3 regions of the Bacillus sp. N5-665 genome follow, and region 1 is predicted to be linked to each of the others. Evidence: a T-box and tRNA genes for the amino acid it is inferred to sense, from the RefSeq annotation. Region 1 holds a T-box; the other regions hold tRNA genes.
The links. The T-box of region 1 lies ahead of thrS (threonine--tRNA ligase). A T-box ahead of a tRNA ligase gene usually reads a tRNA of that ligase, here a tRNA-Thr.
Positions count from the first base shown of each region.

Region 2: it encodes a tRNA-Thr, which carries the amino acid that the T-box ahead of thrS (threonine--tRNA ligase) is inferred to sense. The anticodon was not compared.
Region 3: it encodes a tRNA-Thr, which carries the amino acid that the T-box ahead of thrS (threonine--tRNA ligase) is inferred to sense. The anticodon was not compared.

Region 1 covers NZ_CP093325.1:3,225,743-3,231,203, reverse strand. The annotation lists gene MNO09_RS19160 (hypothetical protein) at 1-285, shown strand, start outside; gene MNO09_RS19155 (YdbC family protein) at 492-1,112, shown strand; gene rluF (23S rRNA pseudouridine(2604) synthase RluF) at 1,299-2,006, shown strand; T-box leader at 2,131-2,354, shown strand; T-box leader at 2,390-2,612, shown strand; gene thrS (threonine--tRNA ligase) at 2,657-4,576, shown strand; gene MNO09_RS19140 (DUF2975 domain-containing protein) at 4,702-5,184, opposite strand.
Region 2 covers NZ_CP093325.1:580,335-585,795, forward strand. The annotation lists rRNA gene MNO09_RS05200 (23S ribosomal RNA) at 1-831, shown strand, start outside; rRNA gene rrf (5S ribosomal RNA) at 933-1,048, shown strand; tRNA gene MNO09_RS05210 (tRNA-Val) at 1,053-1,128, shown strand; tRNA gene MNO09_RS05215 (tRNA-Thr) at 1,133-1,208, shown strand; tRNA gene MNO09_RS05220 (tRNA-His) at 1,219-1,294, shown strand; tRNA gene MNO09_RS05225 (tRNA-Leu) at 1,318-1,398, shown strand; tRNA gene MNO09_RS05230 (tRNA-Gly) at 1,428-1,502, shown strand; tRNA gene MNO09_RS05235 (tRNA-Leu) at 1,519-1,607, shown strand; tRNA gene MNO09_RS05240 (tRNA-Arg) at 1,611-1,684, shown strand; tRNA gene MNO09_RS05245 (tRNA-Pro) at 1,695-1,768, shown strand; tRNA gene MNO09_RS05250 (tRNA-Ala) at 1,783-1,855, shown strand; tRNA gene MNO09_RS05255 (tRNA-Met) at 1,876-1,952, shown strand; tRNA gene MNO09_RS05260 (tRNA-Ile) at 1,957-2,033, shown strand; tRNA gene MNO09_RS05265 (tRNA-Ser) at 2,051-2,143, shown strand; tRNA gene MNO09_RS05270 (tRNA-Met) at 2,171-2,247, shown strand; tRNA gene MNO09_RS05275 (tRNA-Asp) at 2,251-2,326, shown strand; tRNA gene MNO09_RS05280 (tRNA-Phe) at 2,340-2,415, shown strand; tRNA gene MNO09_RS05285 (tRNA-Thr) at 2,430-2,505, shown strand; tRNA gene MNO09_RS05290 (tRNA-Lys) at 2,516-2,591, shown strand; tRNA gene MNO09_RS05295 (tRNA-Gly) at 2,605-2,675, shown strand; tRNA gene MNO09_RS05300 (tRNA-Ile) at 2,686-2,762, shown strand; tRNA gene MNO09_RS05305 (tRNA-Asn) at 2,770-2,844, shown strand; tRNA gene MNO09_RS05310 (tRNA-Ser) at 2,851-2,941, shown strand; tRNA gene MNO09_RS05315 (tRNA-Glu) at 2,947-3,018, shown strand; gene MNO09_RS05320 (sigma-70 family RNA polymerase sigma factor) at 3,228-3,758, shown strand; gene MNO09_RS05325 (DUF4179 domain-containing protein) at 3,751-4,779, shown strand; gene MNO09_RS05330 (L-lactate dehydrogenase) at 5,304-5,461, shown strand, end outside.
Region 3 covers NZ_CP093325.1:4,781,522-4,786,982, forward strand. The annotation lists gene MNO09_RS27200 (hypothetical protein) at 1-316, shown strand, start outside; gene MNO09_RS27205 (DUF3965 domain-containing protein) at 559-1,710, opposite strand; gene MNO09_RS27210 (CBS domain-containing protein) at 2,008-2,427, opposite strand; tRNA gene MNO09_RS27215 (tRNA-Glu) at 2,557-2,628, opposite strand; tRNA gene MNO09_RS27220 (tRNA-Asn) at 2,630-2,704, opposite strand; tRNA gene MNO09_RS27225 (tRNA-Ile) at 2,713-2,789, opposite strand; tRNA gene MNO09_RS27230 (tRNA-Trp) at 2,801-2,871, opposite strand; tRNA gene MNO09_RS27235 (tRNA-Thr) at 2,878-2,950, opposite strand; tRNA gene MNO09_RS27240 (tRNA-Phe) at 2,960-3,035, opposite strand; tRNA gene MNO09_RS27245 (tRNA-Asp) at 3,044-3,119, opposite strand; tRNA gene MNO09_RS27250 (tRNA-Met) at 3,123-3,199, opposite strand; tRNA gene MNO09_RS27255 (tRNA-Ser) at 3,222-3,314, opposite strand; tRNA gene MNO09_RS27260 (tRNA-Ser) at 3,373-3,465, opposite strand; tRNA gene MNO09_RS27265 (tRNA-Ala) at 3,486-3,558, opposite strand; tRNA gene MNO09_RS27270 (tRNA-Pro) at 3,574-3,647, opposite strand; tRNA gene MNO09_RS27275 (tRNA-Arg) at 3,658-3,731, opposite strand; tRNA gene MNO09_RS27280 (tRNA-Leu) at 3,735-3,823, opposite strand; tRNA gene MNO09_RS27285 (tRNA-Gly) at 3,840-3,914, opposite strand; tRNA gene MNO09_RS27290 (tRNA-Leu) at 3,944-4,024, opposite strand; tRNA gene MNO09_RS27295 (tRNA-Lys) at 4,039-4,114, opposite strand; tRNA gene MNO09_RS27300 (tRNA-Gln) at 4,119-4,193, opposite strand; tRNA gene MNO09_RS27305 (tRNA-Tyr) at 4,205-4,288, opposite strand; tRNA gene MNO09_RS27310 (tRNA-Val) at 4,297-4,372, opposite strand; rRNA gene rrf (5S ribosomal RNA) at 4,378-4,493, opposite strand; rRNA gene MNO09_RS27320 (23S ribosomal RNA) at 4,595-5,461, opposite strand, start outside.

The DNA of each region.
Region 1 (5,461 bases):
ATGATATTAGTTGGCTTATTTGCACTCATATATCTGGACAAAGAATCTAAAATGGAAGATTTTCCAGTACCAATGTCAGCAATCCATATTAACGATGATAATGAAGCGGATTATAAATATATAAGTGTAATACCTATTACAAAGGCAAGTGGATGGGAGCACTTAGGGGAAAACGGGCATACTAATAGTTTTAAAAAAGGGGAGAGGAAGGTAACGGTAGTACATTATCCGGGAGAAATTACGTATTATTTATTTGAAAAAAAGATGAATAAGGAAGGGAGGTAAGATAAAGTTGTAATTCGTTAAGGGTTACAACTTTTCTTTTTATTCTGAATTATTTGAAATGAAATCAGATAGATGGTTTGATAGATATAGTGATAAATATGATTAGTTCTATATGCACATAAAGAGCAATGAGGAGATTATAAAAATATTATGTAAACTAAAAAATATAAGTGGAAGATAAATTATATCCTAAGGGGGAGTTAAAAATGTTACTAAAAACAATCTACTGTAAGGTGGAAGAAGAGAAAAAAGAGTTATTTTCAATCGCACAAGAAAAATGGCGTGATATACAGCATCTAGATGGTTTTCACGGACAATTTGGTGGATGGAATGAAGATGAGGCGTGTGTTTATACTTTATGGAATGATAGGGGGGCGTATCAATCATTTATGAATGGTGCTCACGATACCATTTATTTAAATAGTAATCAAGAGGATACGTTTCTTTCATGTGAAATTGAACTGTTTCAAACATTGTATGATATAACTGATATGCCTTTGAAAGAGGTTGTTACAGAAGGGTCATTTGTCAGAGTTGCTATATGTGATGTAAAGGTGGAACAGGAAAAGCAGTTTTTACATAAACAAGAAACAATTTGGAATAAAGGAATGAAAAAAGCAAACGGGATGATAGGTGGAGTAGTTGGGAAGTCTTTAAAAACTGAAAATCGTTACATAGTGTTAACTTATTGGAAAGATGAAATGGCGCATCAAAATTATGTAGAAGAGATTTTCTCAGAGCTGTATAAACTAGCTAATATTCATGAGGATTTAGAAGATATAAGAGGTAAACAAGCTGTATGTAAGGAAGAGTGGCTTGTATATTAAGTGTTCAAAACGTGCATAAATGAATGTATAATAAAGATATTTTCTTATAAACGAGTAATTAATAGAAGACGTTATATACCCTTTCATGTTAATATATTTAAGTTATAATAGAAGGCTTACCCTTTTGTATTGTACGGTAGAAGCAGTGTGAGCTTGAAATTTTGTTTAGAAAAGGATGTGCCTAATTTGCGTATCAATAAATTTATTAGTGAAGCTGGAAAAGCGTCTCGACGTGGAGCAGATAAATTAATTAATGAGAGAAGAGTAATTATTAACGGTAAGGTTGCAAAAATTGGTGACCAAGTAAATCCAGGTGATGATGTACGCGTAAATGGAGAGCAGCTTCGTATTGCTCGAGATCACGTATATATCGCTTTAAATAAACCAGTAGGTATTACATGTACGAGTGAAAAAGCTGTAAAAGGTAATATTATCGATTTAGTGAATCATCCATTACGAATTAGTCACATTGGACGTCTTGATAAAGACTCAGACGGTTTAATTTTATTAACGAATGATGGTGATATTGTAAATGAAATTTTACGTGCTGAAAACAAACATGAAAAAGAATATATCGTTTCAGTAGATAAGCCAATTACACCTGATTTTCTAGAGAAAATGGCAGCTGGTGTGAAAATTTTAGGAACGAAAACGCTTCCTTGTGAGGTAACACAGTTATCAAAATATGAATTCCAAATTATTTTAACTCAAGGGTTGAATCGTCAAATTCGTCGTATGTGTGAAGCTTTAGGTTATCAAGTATACACTTTAAAGCGTACAAGAATTATGAATATAGAATTAAATAATTTACCTGTTGGACAGTGGAGAGATTTATCGAAGAAAGAGAAACGACGTCTATTTTCAGACTTAAATTATGAACCACAAGATTGGTAAAATTGAGAAGAGGAAACCCAAAATCTATTTTTGGTTTCTTTTTTATTAAATAAAAAATCATTTTTAAACACTTGCAAAAATAAAATGAATAAGATATAGTAAATAACAATTAATGGATGTACTTTTAAAAGCAAAGAAAAGGACACGAGTTATTTTATCCGGTTATACAGAGAAGGAAGGAAAGCTGAGAACTTCCTAACGCAGAAAAATAACTTACCACCTTAGAGCTGCACTGGGGAAACTAAGTATCTAGTGCCGTGTAAGCGACGTTATCGCAAAAGAAGCCATTATGTTTTTTGTGATGGGAATCTGGGTGGAACCACGGATATAAGCATATTCGTCCCTATTTTAGGGATGAATATGCTTTTTTGTATTCAATTTCATAATAAGCGAAGAAAAGGACACGAGTTATTTTATCCGGTTATACAGAGAAGGAAGGAAAGCTGAGAACTTCCTAACGCAGAAAAATAACTTACCACCTTAGAGCTGCACTGGGGAAATTAAGTATCTAGTGCCGTGTAAACGACGTTACCGTAAAAGAAGCCATTGTGTATTTACAATGGGAATCTGGGTGGAACCACGGGTAAAAGCACGCTCGTCCCTATTTTAGGGATGAGTGTGCTTTTTATTATGAAATGGAGAGATGAAAAATGAAAGAACAGATGATTGAAATGAAATTTCCGGATGGAAGCGTTAAAGAATTTGTAAAAGGAATTACTTTAGAAGAAATTGCGGGATCCATTAGCAGTAGTTTAAAAAAGAAAGCAGTCGCAGGGAAAGTAAATGATCAGTTATATGATTTACGCCGAAATATTGAAGAAAATGCGGAAGTAGAAATCGTTACAATAGATTCAAATGAAGGGGTAGAAATTGCAAGACACTCTGCGGCACATATTTTAGCGCAAGCTGTAAAGAGGATGCATGGTAATGTAAACCTTGGTGTAGGACCTGTTATTGAAAATGGATTTTATTATGATATGGATCTTCCGAGTAGTGTAAACGTAGAAGATTTACCGGAAATCGAAAAAGAAATGAAAAAAATTATAAATGAAAATGTAAAAATAGAGCGAGTTGAGGTTTCACGAGAAGAGGCAAAAAAACTGTTTCAAGAAATGAATGATCACCTGAAATTAGAATTGTTAGAAGCAATTCCTAGTGGGGAAAGTGTAACACTATATAAACAAGGTGAATTTGTAGACTTATGTAGAGGACCACATGTACCGTCAACAGGCTATTTGAAAGCATTCCAATTAACTCACGTTTCTGGTGCATATTGGCGAGGTGATAGTAACAATCAAGTGCTTCAGCGTATATATGGTGTTGCGTTCTCTTCTCAAAAAGAATTAGAAGATTATTTACATTTCGTTGAAGAAGCAGCAAAAAGAAATCATCGTAAATTAGGTAGTGAGCTGGAGTTATTTATGTTTTCTGAAGAGGCTCCGGGAATGCCATTTTATTTACCGAAAGGACAAATTATTCGTAATGAATTAGAAGCATTTTTAAGAGAAATTCAAAAAGAGTATAAGTATCAAGAAGTACGTACTCCGTTTATGATGAACCAAGAATTATGGGAGAAATCAGGACACTGGGGACATTACAAAGACAACATGTATTTCTCTGAAGTAGACAATAAAAGTTTCGCATTAAAACCAATGAACTGCCCAGGACATATGTTAATGTTCAAAAATAAATTACACTCTTATCGCGAATTGCCAATTCGTATGTGTGAGTTCGGTCAAGTACACCGACACGAATTTAGCGGGGCATTAAATGGATTATTAAGAGTACGTACTTTCTGCCAAGATGATGCTCATTTATTTGTAACTCCAGAACAAATTGAAGATGAAATTAAATCTGTAATGGCGCAAATTGATTATGTTTATAAAACTTTTGGATTCGAATATGAAGTAGAGCTTTCTACTCGTCCAGAAGATTCAATGGGTGATGATAAGTTGTGGGAGCAAGCAGAAGAGGCATTAGAAAATGTATTACATTCATTGAATTATAAATATAGACTAAATGAAGGTGACGGTGCATTTTATGGACCGAAAATCGACTTCCATATTAAAGACGCCTTAAATAGAAGTCATCAGTGCGGGACAATCCAACTAGATTTCCAAATGCCAGAGAAGTTTGATTTAAATTATATAGATGAGAAGAATGAAAAGAGAAGACCAGTTGTCATTCACAGAGCAGTTTTAGGATCTTTAGACCGTTTCTTAGCGATATTAATTGAGCACTTTGGAGGCGCGTTCCCGGCATGGGTGGCACCGGTTCAAGTGAAGGTCATTCCAGTTTCGAATGCAGTCCATGTACAATACGCAGATGAGATTGCGGATAAATTAGCACAAGCTGGCATTCGTGTTGAAAGAGATGTACGAGATGAAAAGTTAGGATATAAAATAAGAGAAGCACAAATGCAAAAAGTTCCTTATGTTCTTGTTATTGGGGATAAGGAAATGGAGAACGGATCTGTAAATGTACGTAAATACGGTGAAGACCAGTCAGAAGTTATTGAACTAAATGGGTTTGTGGAGAGTATAAAAGAGGAAATAAAAAATAAGAAATAGAGATTGATAATAAAATACACCATTAACATGTATTACTGAATTTAAACTCATTAAAGAACCATAATAAATGATGAAGGGATAGCTTAATCGCTATTCCTTCATCATTTATTGCCATATACTTCACTTCATACCGTTAAATCATTTTCTGATTTTATATTAATGGCTTCTTGTAAGAGCTTTTGGAGAACTGCAGCAAAAACAGCAATCACGATAGAGGAGAAAATAATGATCAATCCAATTGGTATAAAACTTGGAGGATCAATTTTTTTTGCCATAAGATAGTAAAGTGGCATACCTAGTATGTATATGGTACCGATAGTGAGGGCACAGTATTTTATATTTTTTAAAGCCTTTACTGATAATACCGAGAACGCTTTGTTCTTATCAATATAACTTAAAAGTTTAAAAACTTGATACAGAGCGAAGTAAAAAGGTATCGTCGCTGCGTACATATCGATTAAAACGAGAGATTTCATATAAGCAATAGCTGGATACAATTCTCCAGCGAAATTCCCGATTTTAGGAACTAAAAATATGCACAATGCAAGTACTACTATACCTATAAAAACAATAGCTAGTTTTAAAAAGAGTGTTGAAACTTGTTTCATAAAAAGCACCTCGTTTATTTAATGACAATATGATTTTATCATATAATTTATCGTTTTAAAATAAAACTATATTGTTTTTTAACTTATTATTATTGTTATTTATGTATCCCATTAATTTTGATAAAAATAAAAAACTTGCTCATTACAAAGGAATCCGCCTTATGAAATGGTCTGTAATATTTTTTACCTTACAAAAATGTAAGGTAAATGTAAGCGAAATCGAAGGAACGAGTTTTAGAAAAGTGAGAACATGTAATAGGAAAAAGGTTTACGTAAC
Region 2 (5,461 bases), 2.6 Mb from region 1:
GGAGCTTTACTGTAGCCTGATATTGAATTTTGGTACATTTTGTACAGGATAGGCGGGAGCCATTGAAACCGGAGCGCTAGCTTCGGTGGAGGCGCTGGTGGGATACCGCCCTGAATGTATTGAAATTCTAACCTACGGGTCTTATCGACCCGGGAGACAGTGTCAGGTGGGCAGTTTGACTGGGGCGGTCGCCTCCTAAAGTGTAACGGAGGCGCCCAAAGGTTCCCTCAGAATGGTTGGAAATCATTCGTAGAGTGCAAAGGCATAAGGGAGCTTGACTGCGAGACCTACAAGTCGAGCAGGGACGAAAGTCGGGCTTAGTGATCCGGTGGTTCCGCATGGAAGGGCCATCGCTCAACGGATAAAAGCTACCCCGGGGATAACAGGCTTATCTCCCCCAAGAGTCCACATCGACGGGGAGGTTTGGCACCTCGATGTCGGCTCATCGCATCCTGGGGCTGTAGTCGGTCCCAAGGGTTGGGCTGTTCGCCCATTAAAGCGGTACGCGAGCTGGGTTCAGAACGTCGTGAGACAGTTCGGTCCCTATCCGTCGTGGGCGTAGGAAATTTGAGAGGAGCTGTCCTTAGTACGAGAGGACCGGGATGGACGCACCGCTGGTGTACCAGTTGTTCTGCCAAGGGCATAGCTGGGTAGCTATGTGCGGAAGGGATAAGTGCTGAAAGCATCTAAGCATGAAGCCCCCCTCAAGATGAGATTTCCCATAGCGTAAGCTAGTAAGATCCCTGAAAGATGATCAGGTTGATAGGTTCGAGGTGGAAGCATGGTGACATGTGGAGCTGACGAATACTAATAGATCGAGGACTTAACCATATAATATGAAGCAATGTTATCTAGTTTTGAAAGAATATAAAAAACTTGTTGACTTTAAAAGTTAAATAAGTTATAATGATTCTTGTCTTAAATGAATACAGTCTGGTAATGATGGCAGAGAGGTCACACCCGTTCCCATACCGAACACGGAAGTTAAGCTCTCTAGCGCCGATGGTAGTTGGGACCTTGTCCCTGTGAGAGTAGGACGTTGCCAGGCAAATGGAGGATTAGCTCAGCTGGGAGAGCACCTGCCTTACAAGCAGGGGGTCGGCGGTTCGATCCCGTCATCCTCCACCATTTAGCCGACTTAGCTCAATTGGTAGAGCAACTGACTTGTAATCAGTAGGTTGGGGGTTCAAGTCCTCTAGTCGGCACCAGAAAATCATGGCGGTTGTGGCGAAGTGGTTAACGCACCGGATTGTGGCTCCGGCATTCGTGGGTTCGATTCCCATCAGTCGCCCCATTTTTTCTTTGAATAATTAATATGCGGGTGTGGCGGAATTGGCAGACGCACTAGACTTAGGATCTAGCGCCTTTGGCGTGGGGGTTCGACTCCCTTCACCCGCACTTTTAATAAAATAACTCATACATGTCTTGCGGAAGTAGTTCAGTGGTAGAATACAACCTTGCCAAGGTTGGGGTCGCGGGTTCGAATCCCGTCTTCCGCTCCAATTTTCAATATGACATGCCGGGGTGGCGGAACAGGCAGACGCACAGGACTTAAAATCCTGCGGTGGGTGACCACCGTGCGGGTTCGACCCCCGCCCTCGGCACCATATGCGCCCGTAGCTCAATTGGATAGAGCGTTTGACTACGGATCAAGAGGTTAGGGGTTCGACTCCTCTCGGGCGCGCTTTTATTAACGGGAAGTGGCTCAGCTTGGTAGAGCACCTGGTTTGGGACCAGGGGGTCGCAGGTTCAAATCCTGTCTTCCCGATTTTCCAAAAACACGGGGCCTTAGCTCAGCTGGGAGAGCGCCTGCCTTGCACGCAGGAGGTCAGCGGTTCGATCCCGCTAGGCTCCACTTATTTTAATATCTTTTATGGCGGTGTAGCTCAGCTGGCTAGAGCGTACGGTTCATACCCGTGAGGTCGGGGGTTCGATCCCCTCCGCCGCTACCATAAAGGACCTTTAGCTCAGCTGGTTAGAGCAGACGGCTCATAACCGTCCGGTCGTAGGTTCGAGTCCTACAAGGTCCACCACTAAAGCTTTATATCTCGGAGGTATACCCAAGTTCGGCTGAAGGGATCGGTCTTGAAAACCGACAGGCGGCGAGAGTCGCGCGGGGGTTCGAATCCCTCTACCTCCTCCATTTTTTCTAAATTAAATATTTTATCATCGCGGGGTGGAGCAGCACGGTAGCTCGTCGGGCTCATAACCCGAAGGTCGCAGGTTCAAATCCTGTCCCCGCAACCAAATGGTCCCGTGGTGTAGTGGTTAACATGCCTGCCTGTCACGCAGGAGATCGCCGGTTCGACCCCGGTCGGGACCGCCATTTTTTACATAAAGGCTCGGTAGCTCAGTCGGTAGAGCAGAGGACTGAAAATCCTCGTGTCGGCGGTTCGATTCCGTCCCGAGCCACCATTTTGAAGTCGCAAGCCGACTTAGCTCAACTGGTAGAGCAACTGACTTGTAATCAGTAGGTTGGGGGTTCAAGTCCTCTAGTCGGCACCACTTTCAAAATGAGCCATTAGCTCAGTTGGTAGAGCATCTGACTTTTAATCAGAGGGTCGAAGGTTCGAATCCTTCATGGCTCACCATTTACAATTTAATGCGGGTGTAGTTTAGTGGTAAAACAAGAGCCTTCCAAGCTCTGGTCGAGAGTTCGATTCTCTTCACCCGCTTTTCAATTATGGGCCTATAGCTCAGCTGGTTAGAGCGCACGCCTGATAAGCGTGAGGTCGATGGTTCGAGTCCATTTAGGCCCACCATAATTATTCCGCAGTAGCTCAGTGGTAGAGCTATCGGCTGTTAACCGATCGGTCGTAGGTTCGAGTCCTACCTGCGGAGCCATATTATAGAGAAGTACCCAAGTGGCTCAAGGGGCTCCCCTGCTAAGGGAGTAGATCGCGAACGCGGTGCGAGGGTTCGAATCCCTTCTTCTCTGCCAGAATTGGCCCGTTGGTCAAGTGGTTAAGACACCGCCCTTTCACGGCGGTAACACGGGTTCGAATCCCGTACGGGTCATACTAAAAGAGATAGCATAATCTGCTATCTCTTTTTTGTTGTGTAAAAGTGGACTTTTGATAGTCTGCTTTTTTTTATGGATTTCTTGTGGCATTAGTGCTTGATAGTAATCATTGCAATAAGTTGTAGGAGATTTATATATACACTTATTTTTGCAACCTTTTTATTCTCTCATTCGACTATATTAGTAAAGGGAGGAAGAAATAAAAATGGACATAGCCTATCTAGTAAAACAAGCGACAAGAGGAAATGATCAAGCATTTGAACAACTTATTACTTTTGTTCGCCCAAAACTATATCGAACAGCTTATTCTTATGTAAGAAATGAACAAGATGCACTGGATATATACCAAGAAACAATTTATGAAGCATATCTTTCATTGAGAAAGTTAAAAAAGCCGGAGAAATTTCAAAGTTGGATTACTAAAATTCTTGTTTTTAAATCCATTGATTTTGTAAGAAAATCCTCTAGACAATTTCTTGCGAATGATGAAATGTTTTCTAATTTATGTGCAGAAGAGAGCATGAATAAATTAGAGCAATCGTTGGATTTAATCGAGGCATTTAATTTCTTAGATCCTACTTACAAAACTATTATTGTATTAAGGTATTATCACGATTTATCTATTAAGGAAGTTGCTGAGATTCTTAATTCTCCAGAAGGAACCGTAAAATCTCAATTACATCGAGCAAAGCAAGCCTTACGCCCCATTTTAAAGGAGGGATATAGTTATGAATAAAGAAGAATTTAATCACCATATCAATGATATTCCTATACCAGAAGATAGGTTAATTCAAAGAGAAAAAACAGCCGTGCTTCAAGCTAAGAAAAATCAATACCGTAGAAAAAATACAATGAAGTATTCTAGTCTTGTTGCTTGTGGAATATGTGTTTCTCTCTTAGGTTCTGGATTCATTTCTCCTACTATGGCAAAGACATTATCGAGTGTTCCAGTTATAGGCTCCATTTATGCACAATTTAATGATATTGCTTCTGATAAAATTGAAAAGGATGAGCTTGCTACATCAATTGAGAGACAAGATAACCATAGTGGTTTAACGATGAATGTGAAAGAGGCTGTTTACGATGGTGGACGTTTAGTGGTCACGGTGGAATACAAAGGAGAAAACCCTATTTCCAAAAGTAATGAAGAGAAAGCTGGATTTAGTTATGTAACCATTAATGGGAAAGAAGTTAGAGCTGCAATTGGTTCTACTTCACAGAAGTCAAAAGGACAAAACACTATTATTGAGCAGCATGAATTTACTCTGGCTAATTACGGTGAATTTGGTGATAAAATTGATGTTTCCGTCCATGGGAAAGATTTATTTGGACAAATAGGAACATGGAACGTAGCATTTCCTCTTACAAAAGTTGAAAGTGAGATTCGTAAATTCACTCCTAATATAAAAACATTAACGAAAGATAATCTGTATGCATTAATAGTAGATCAAGTAACCTTTTCGTCACTTTCAACGAGGATTGATTTGACCTTTGATTATCCAAAAGAAATGGAAGCTAATGATAGCTGGCCAGCACTCGATTATACTGTCACTGATGATGAAGGAAGAATCTACGAAGGAGTCAGCTTGCAAGTTGGTAGCACGGGACTATACGGACACCATATTGTTTTAGCTCTTCCACCAATGGATAATCCTCCAAAATCCTTAACAATTGAACCTACGTATCTTAGTGGTCTAAATGCTACATTAAAAAATGGAGGTGCTGAAGATTTGAAAACGACTGTGTTGCTACGATAATTGAAGAGACTTGTTAGGTTCCCATGTCTATTGACTGTTAATAAGTGATGGTATGTTAATTTGACGTGTATGGAAAAAATATCGCTATCCAGCTAAGAGAAATTTGTATCTATATAATCAAAAGACGCTATTCTTTTTGTAGAAGTATACAGAAATGGTGGCGTTTTTATGCTGCTATCATTGTCGAGTTTTGTCGGTAAGTCGATATATTGTAAAAATCGCTGATATATTTGGAGTTGCGGTTGATATATTCCGAAAATCGCTGATATAATTTCAATTACCAAAAAAACCTTTTCACAATCTAAAGAAAACGCCTCCATTGAGATTGATTTCATACTTGATTTAATAACTTTACACTCTATGTGAAAAAGTTCACAAATAGGTCATAATTTGTGAAGTAATTCACAATAATACGTGCTACAATATGAATGTAAAGAAGTTAAACAACATTAAATTAGTATTTTAATTAATTACTTAAACAATCATAAAAAAATAGATGTGAACAATAGAGAGGGGAAATTAACATGAAAAAAGGTATCAATCGTGTAGTATTAGTAGGAACAGGAGCTGTAGGTTGTAGTTACGCTTACTCAATGATCAACCAAGGTGTAGCTGAAGAATTCGTACTTGTAGATGTTAATGAAGCAAAAGCAGAAGGGGAAGCAATGGACTTAAGCCATGC
Region 3 (5,461 bases), 1.6 Mb from region 1:
TCTCTTAATTGAATACTTCGCCTTTTTAGGTTTAATCTATTGTTTAATCATTTACAATACAAACACTGTATTTTTATCTATTATCATTGCTTTTGTTGCTTTAGAAATTATGATGGAATCCTTTCAAGTACAATTAAAACAAAAAATTGCCCATATATATAATGCCATCTTTCTATTAAGTGCCCTAATAACAAATATTATTAGTAATGGTTTTTATTTATCTACCGTATTTCCTGTATTCTTTATGGCTGTTTTATTATTCATAGCTAGATACATTCATGTCCCTACTAACAAAAAACACGAACAAAAAGCTTAGAAAGAGGAGACATTGTGTACCGATCTTTCAAAGATAATCCGCTAAAATATATATTGAATTTATACACAAAAATAAATACTTTTTTTGGTATACAAGGAAGCAATACGGCACAATTTCTCCTTTATGGAATTTTATTTCTCGTCTTAATTGCGTTCTCCTTGCTTTACTAATAAAAAAAAGGATCTCACATAAACTTGAGATCCTTTTTAATTTATATAAATTTTTTATATAGAAAATGCTCTTTATCCACAAGCATATTTTTCATAAATAAAGCTAAGATTATATTTTTTCTCTAAACTCATTCTTTGTTCATCATCACACCAATAGAACAGAATGTCATGAATCGTTGCATAACGCTTATTTTTAAGAAATAGTTTAAAGAATGATGGTAAACAATCATGTAATTGTATAAATATATAATTGCGTAATATTTCTTCTTTATATTCAATGCCCTTACAAATATACAGTAATTCTTCACAATAATATGCATGTTGCGGAACTTGAATCATTTCGAAAAATGGCACATATGATAATAACTTTCCGATAAAATGATCATATCGATCCATTATCCCTATCGTCATATGCTCCATCATTTCTTTCATTACATATAAATAATCATCTACATGAGTAGTTTTCAATGGGTCTAATCGATCTGAAATTTGAGAAAGTACAGCTCTTTGACAAGCTAACACCGCTTGACTAGGTCCATAATATGATAGGAAGTCTGTACACTTACGATATTTTCGTAATAAGTCATGTGTGTATAAGTCATACACAAACGTATTACAATACATCGCTAGACTCATCATATCACTATTTAATTGCTCTTTTGATAGTAATTTAGCTCTCTTACACATATAAAAGAATGTAAATTCCAATACTTCTTTATGAGATAATAGTTGTTTACAATCCGTTATACATTTCTCATTAAATTTAACCCTATCCCAAATTTCTACATCCCCATCAGTCAATTCACCCATACGATATTTAATAATTAAATAGTTTAAAGCAACCGCTTGCGTCAACAGATCCCACGTTTCATATTCCAATGAAGTGTGAACAAACTCAGCTAGTCCTTGAGTTATCATAAATGTATTTGCTTCTTCATACCAACCAATCTCTTGGCATAAGCGAAGAATACGTACTAGAGTTGGAATTTCATCTTTATGAAACTGCGGCAAATTCTTTACTTTATCCATTCCATATACGATAAATGCCGCTAAATTTTCTTCTTTATAAAATTCTTTTTCTTTCCACACTAATATAGTCCGTTCTTTCCCTTCACCTTTTGGATGACAAGGTACAAGCAAAGAAAATAATTCAGCGAAATTATTTGGTTCTATATATGTATCTGTAACCAAATTCCAATTTGGATCGCGCTGTACAGCCCTCATATAATTCCCCTTCCCTTTTGTCTACATAGGAAATATTAATCCATTATTACATCATTAACAATGAATATTGTTATATTCAAAATCTTTCATAATACTTATATCTATCAGTATATCATTTTTTCTCTTATTTAAAATTAGGAATGACAAATTTTAAAAAACTGTCGAAATTACTAACTGTATACTTATATTATATAATGTCTCAGATACATCATGCTAACATATTAGTTTAATCCATATATACTAGAATAATGCATCTGATTTTTATACGTAACTTATCCCACTAATGAACGACTCTCTTCATTCCGTATGCTCCGAGATTTCACTTAAAGCAAATCCAGCTTGATCATCTGCCGATTCTCTTATAGCTAAATCACCTAGTGCTAGCATCCCCACGAGTTGACCACTCTCAACTACTGGTAATCGTCTAATTTGATACTGTGCCATTAACTCTGTAGCTTTTTCAATAGAATCATCTGGAGAAACTGAAACAATGTTTGTTGTCATTACATTTGTAATTTTATTAGATCCAGGATGTTTCTCAGCAATCCCACGAACAACTAAATCTCGGTCCGTAACAAGCCCAACAACTTGCTCATTTTCAACAACTGGAATCAATCCAATCGATTCTTCTTTCATCTTTACAGCAGCCTCATATACATTGTCTAGCGGTGTACAATGTACAACATGAGTACTCATAAAATCTCTCACTCGTGTCATTTTTGTCTCCTCCTTTTTATACATACCATAGCTTTTCCTAAATCCCTTTATTTATTTCAGGAAAATCAGTTGATAAAGGAGGATTCCACAAAATAAAAAAGAGTCAGCAATATGCTGACTCTTTTTTTATGACCCGTACGGGATTCGAACCCGTGTTACCGCCGTGAAAGGGCGGTGTCTTAACCACTTGACCAACGGGCCATGGCTCCGCAGGTAGGACTCGAACCTACGACCGATCGGTTAACAGCCGATAGCTCTACCACTGAGCTACTGCGGAATAATATATGGTGGGCCTAAATGGACTCGAACCATCGACCTCACGCTTATCAGGCGTGCGCTCTAACCAGCTGAGCTATAGGCCCATACACTTTTACAGGGGCAGTAGGAATCGAACCCACACTGGAGGTTTTGGAGACCTCAGTTCTACCTTTAAACTATGCCCCTAAAGGATGCCGACTAGAGGACTTGAACCCCCAACCTACTGATTACAAGTCAGTTGCTCTACCAATTGAGCTAAGTCGGCATAAAAAAATGGTGGCTCGGGACGGAATCGAACCGCCGACACGAGGATTTTCAGTCCTCTGCTCTACCGACTGAGCTACCGAGCCAACATAAATGGCGGTCCCGACCGGGGTCGAACCGGCGATCTCCTGCGTGACAGGCAGGCATGTTAACCACTACACCACGGGACCATTTGGTTGCGGGGACAGGATTTGAACCTGCGACCTTCGGGTTATGAGCCCGACGAGCTACCGTGCTGCTCCACCCCGCGACAATATAATGTTTTTAAAAAATGGAGGAGGTAGAGGGATTCGAACCCCCGCGCGACTCTCGCCGCCTGTCGGTTTTCAAGACCGATCCCTTCAGCCGAACTTGGGTATACCTCCATGAAGGAAAAAACAAAAATTTTATTATTATATGTATCTAAACCATTTAAAAAGAAAATGGAGGAGGTAGAGGGATTCGAACCCCCGCGCGATTCTCACCGCCTGTCGGTTTTCAAGACCGATCCCTTCAGCCGAACTTGGGTATACCTCCGAGACATATAATAAATAAAGTGGAGCCTAGCGGGATCGAACCGCTGACCTCCTGCGTGCAAGGCAGGCGCTCTCCCAGCTGAGCTAAGGCCCCATGTTTTTGGGAATATCGGGAAGACAGGATTTGAACCTGCGACCCCCTGGTCCCAAACCAGGTGCTCTACCAAGCTGAGCCACTTCCCGTTAATAAAAGCGCGCCCGAGAGGAGTCGAACCCCTAACCTCTTGATCCGTAGTCAAACGCTCTATCCAATTGAGCTACGGGCGCATATGGTGCCGAGGGCGGGGGTCGAACCCGCACGGTGGTCACCCACCGCAGGATTTTAAGTCCTGTGCGTCTGCCTGTTCCGCCACCCCGGCATGTCATATTGAAAATTGGAGCGGAAGACGGGATTCGAACCCGCGACCCCAACCTTGGCAAGGTTGTATTCTACCACTGAACTACTTCCGCAAGACATGTTTGAGTTATTTTATTAAAAGTGCGGGTGAAGGGAGTCGAACCCCCACGCCAAAGGCGCTAGATCCTAAGTCTAGTGCGTCTGCCAATTCCGCCACACCCGCATATTTTGTTAAAATGGTGAGCCATGAAGGATTCGAACCTTCGACCCTCTGATTAAAAGTCAGATGCTCTACCAACTGAGCTAATGGCTCTTAATGGCTGGGCTAGCTGGATTCGAACCAGCGCATGACGGAGTCAAAGTCCGTTGCCTTACCGCTTGGCTATAGCCCATTAATTAAGAATGGTGGAGGGGGGCAGATTCGAACTGCCGAACCCGAAGGAGCGGATTTACAGTCCGCCGCGTTTAGCCACTTCGCTACCCCTCCGACATATATGGTGGAGGATGACGGGATCGAACCGCCGACCCCCTGCTTGTAAGGCAGGTGCTCTCCCAGCTGAGCTAATCCTCCATTTTGCCTGGCAACGTCCTACTCTCACAGGGACAAGGTCCCAACTACCATCGGCGCTAGAGAGCTTAACTTCCGTGTTCGGTATGGGAACGGGTGTGACCTCTCTGCCATCATTACCAGACTATATTCATTTAAGACAAGAATCATTTTAACTTATTTAACTTTTAAAGTCAACAAGTTTTTTATATTCTTTCAAAACTAGATAACATTGCTTCATATTATATGGTTAAGTCCTCGATCTATTAGTATTCGTCAGCTCCACATGTCACCATGCTTCCACCTCGAACCTATCAACCTGATCATCTTTCAGGGATCTTACTAGCTTACGCTATGGGAAATCTCATCTTGAGGGGGGCTTCATGCTTAGATGCTTTCAGCACTTATCCCTTCCGCACATAGCTACCCAGCTATGCCCTTGGCAGAACAACTGGTACACCAGCGGTGCGTCCATCCCGGTCCTCTCGTACTAAGGACAGCTCCTCTCAAATTTCCTACGCCCACGACGGATAGGGACCGAACTGTCTCACGACGTTCTGAACCCAGCTCGCGTACCGCTTTAATGGGCGAACAGCCCAACCCTTGGGACCGACTACAGCCCCAGGATGCGATGAGCCGACATCGAGGTGCCAAACCTCCCCGTCGATGTGGACTCTTGGGGGAGATAAGCCTGTTATCCCCGGGGTAGCTTTTATCCGTTGAGCGATGGCCCTTCCATGCGGAACCACCGGATCACTAAGCCCGACTTTCGTCCCTGCTCGACTTGTAGGTCTCGCAGTCAAGCTCCCTTATGCCTTTGCACTCTACGAATGATTTCCAACCATTCTGAGGGAACCTTTGGGCGCCTCCGTTACACTTTAGGAGGCGACCGCCCCAGTCAAACTGCCCACCTGACACTGTCTCCCGGGTCGATAAGACCCGTAGGTTAGAATTTCAATACATTCAGGGCGGTATCCCACCAGCGCCTCCACCGAAGCTAGCGCTCCGGTTTCAATGGCTCCCGCCTATCCTGTACAAAATGTACCAAAATTCAATATCAGGCTACAGTAAAGCTCCACGGGGTCTTTCCGTCCTGTCGCGGGTAACCTGCAT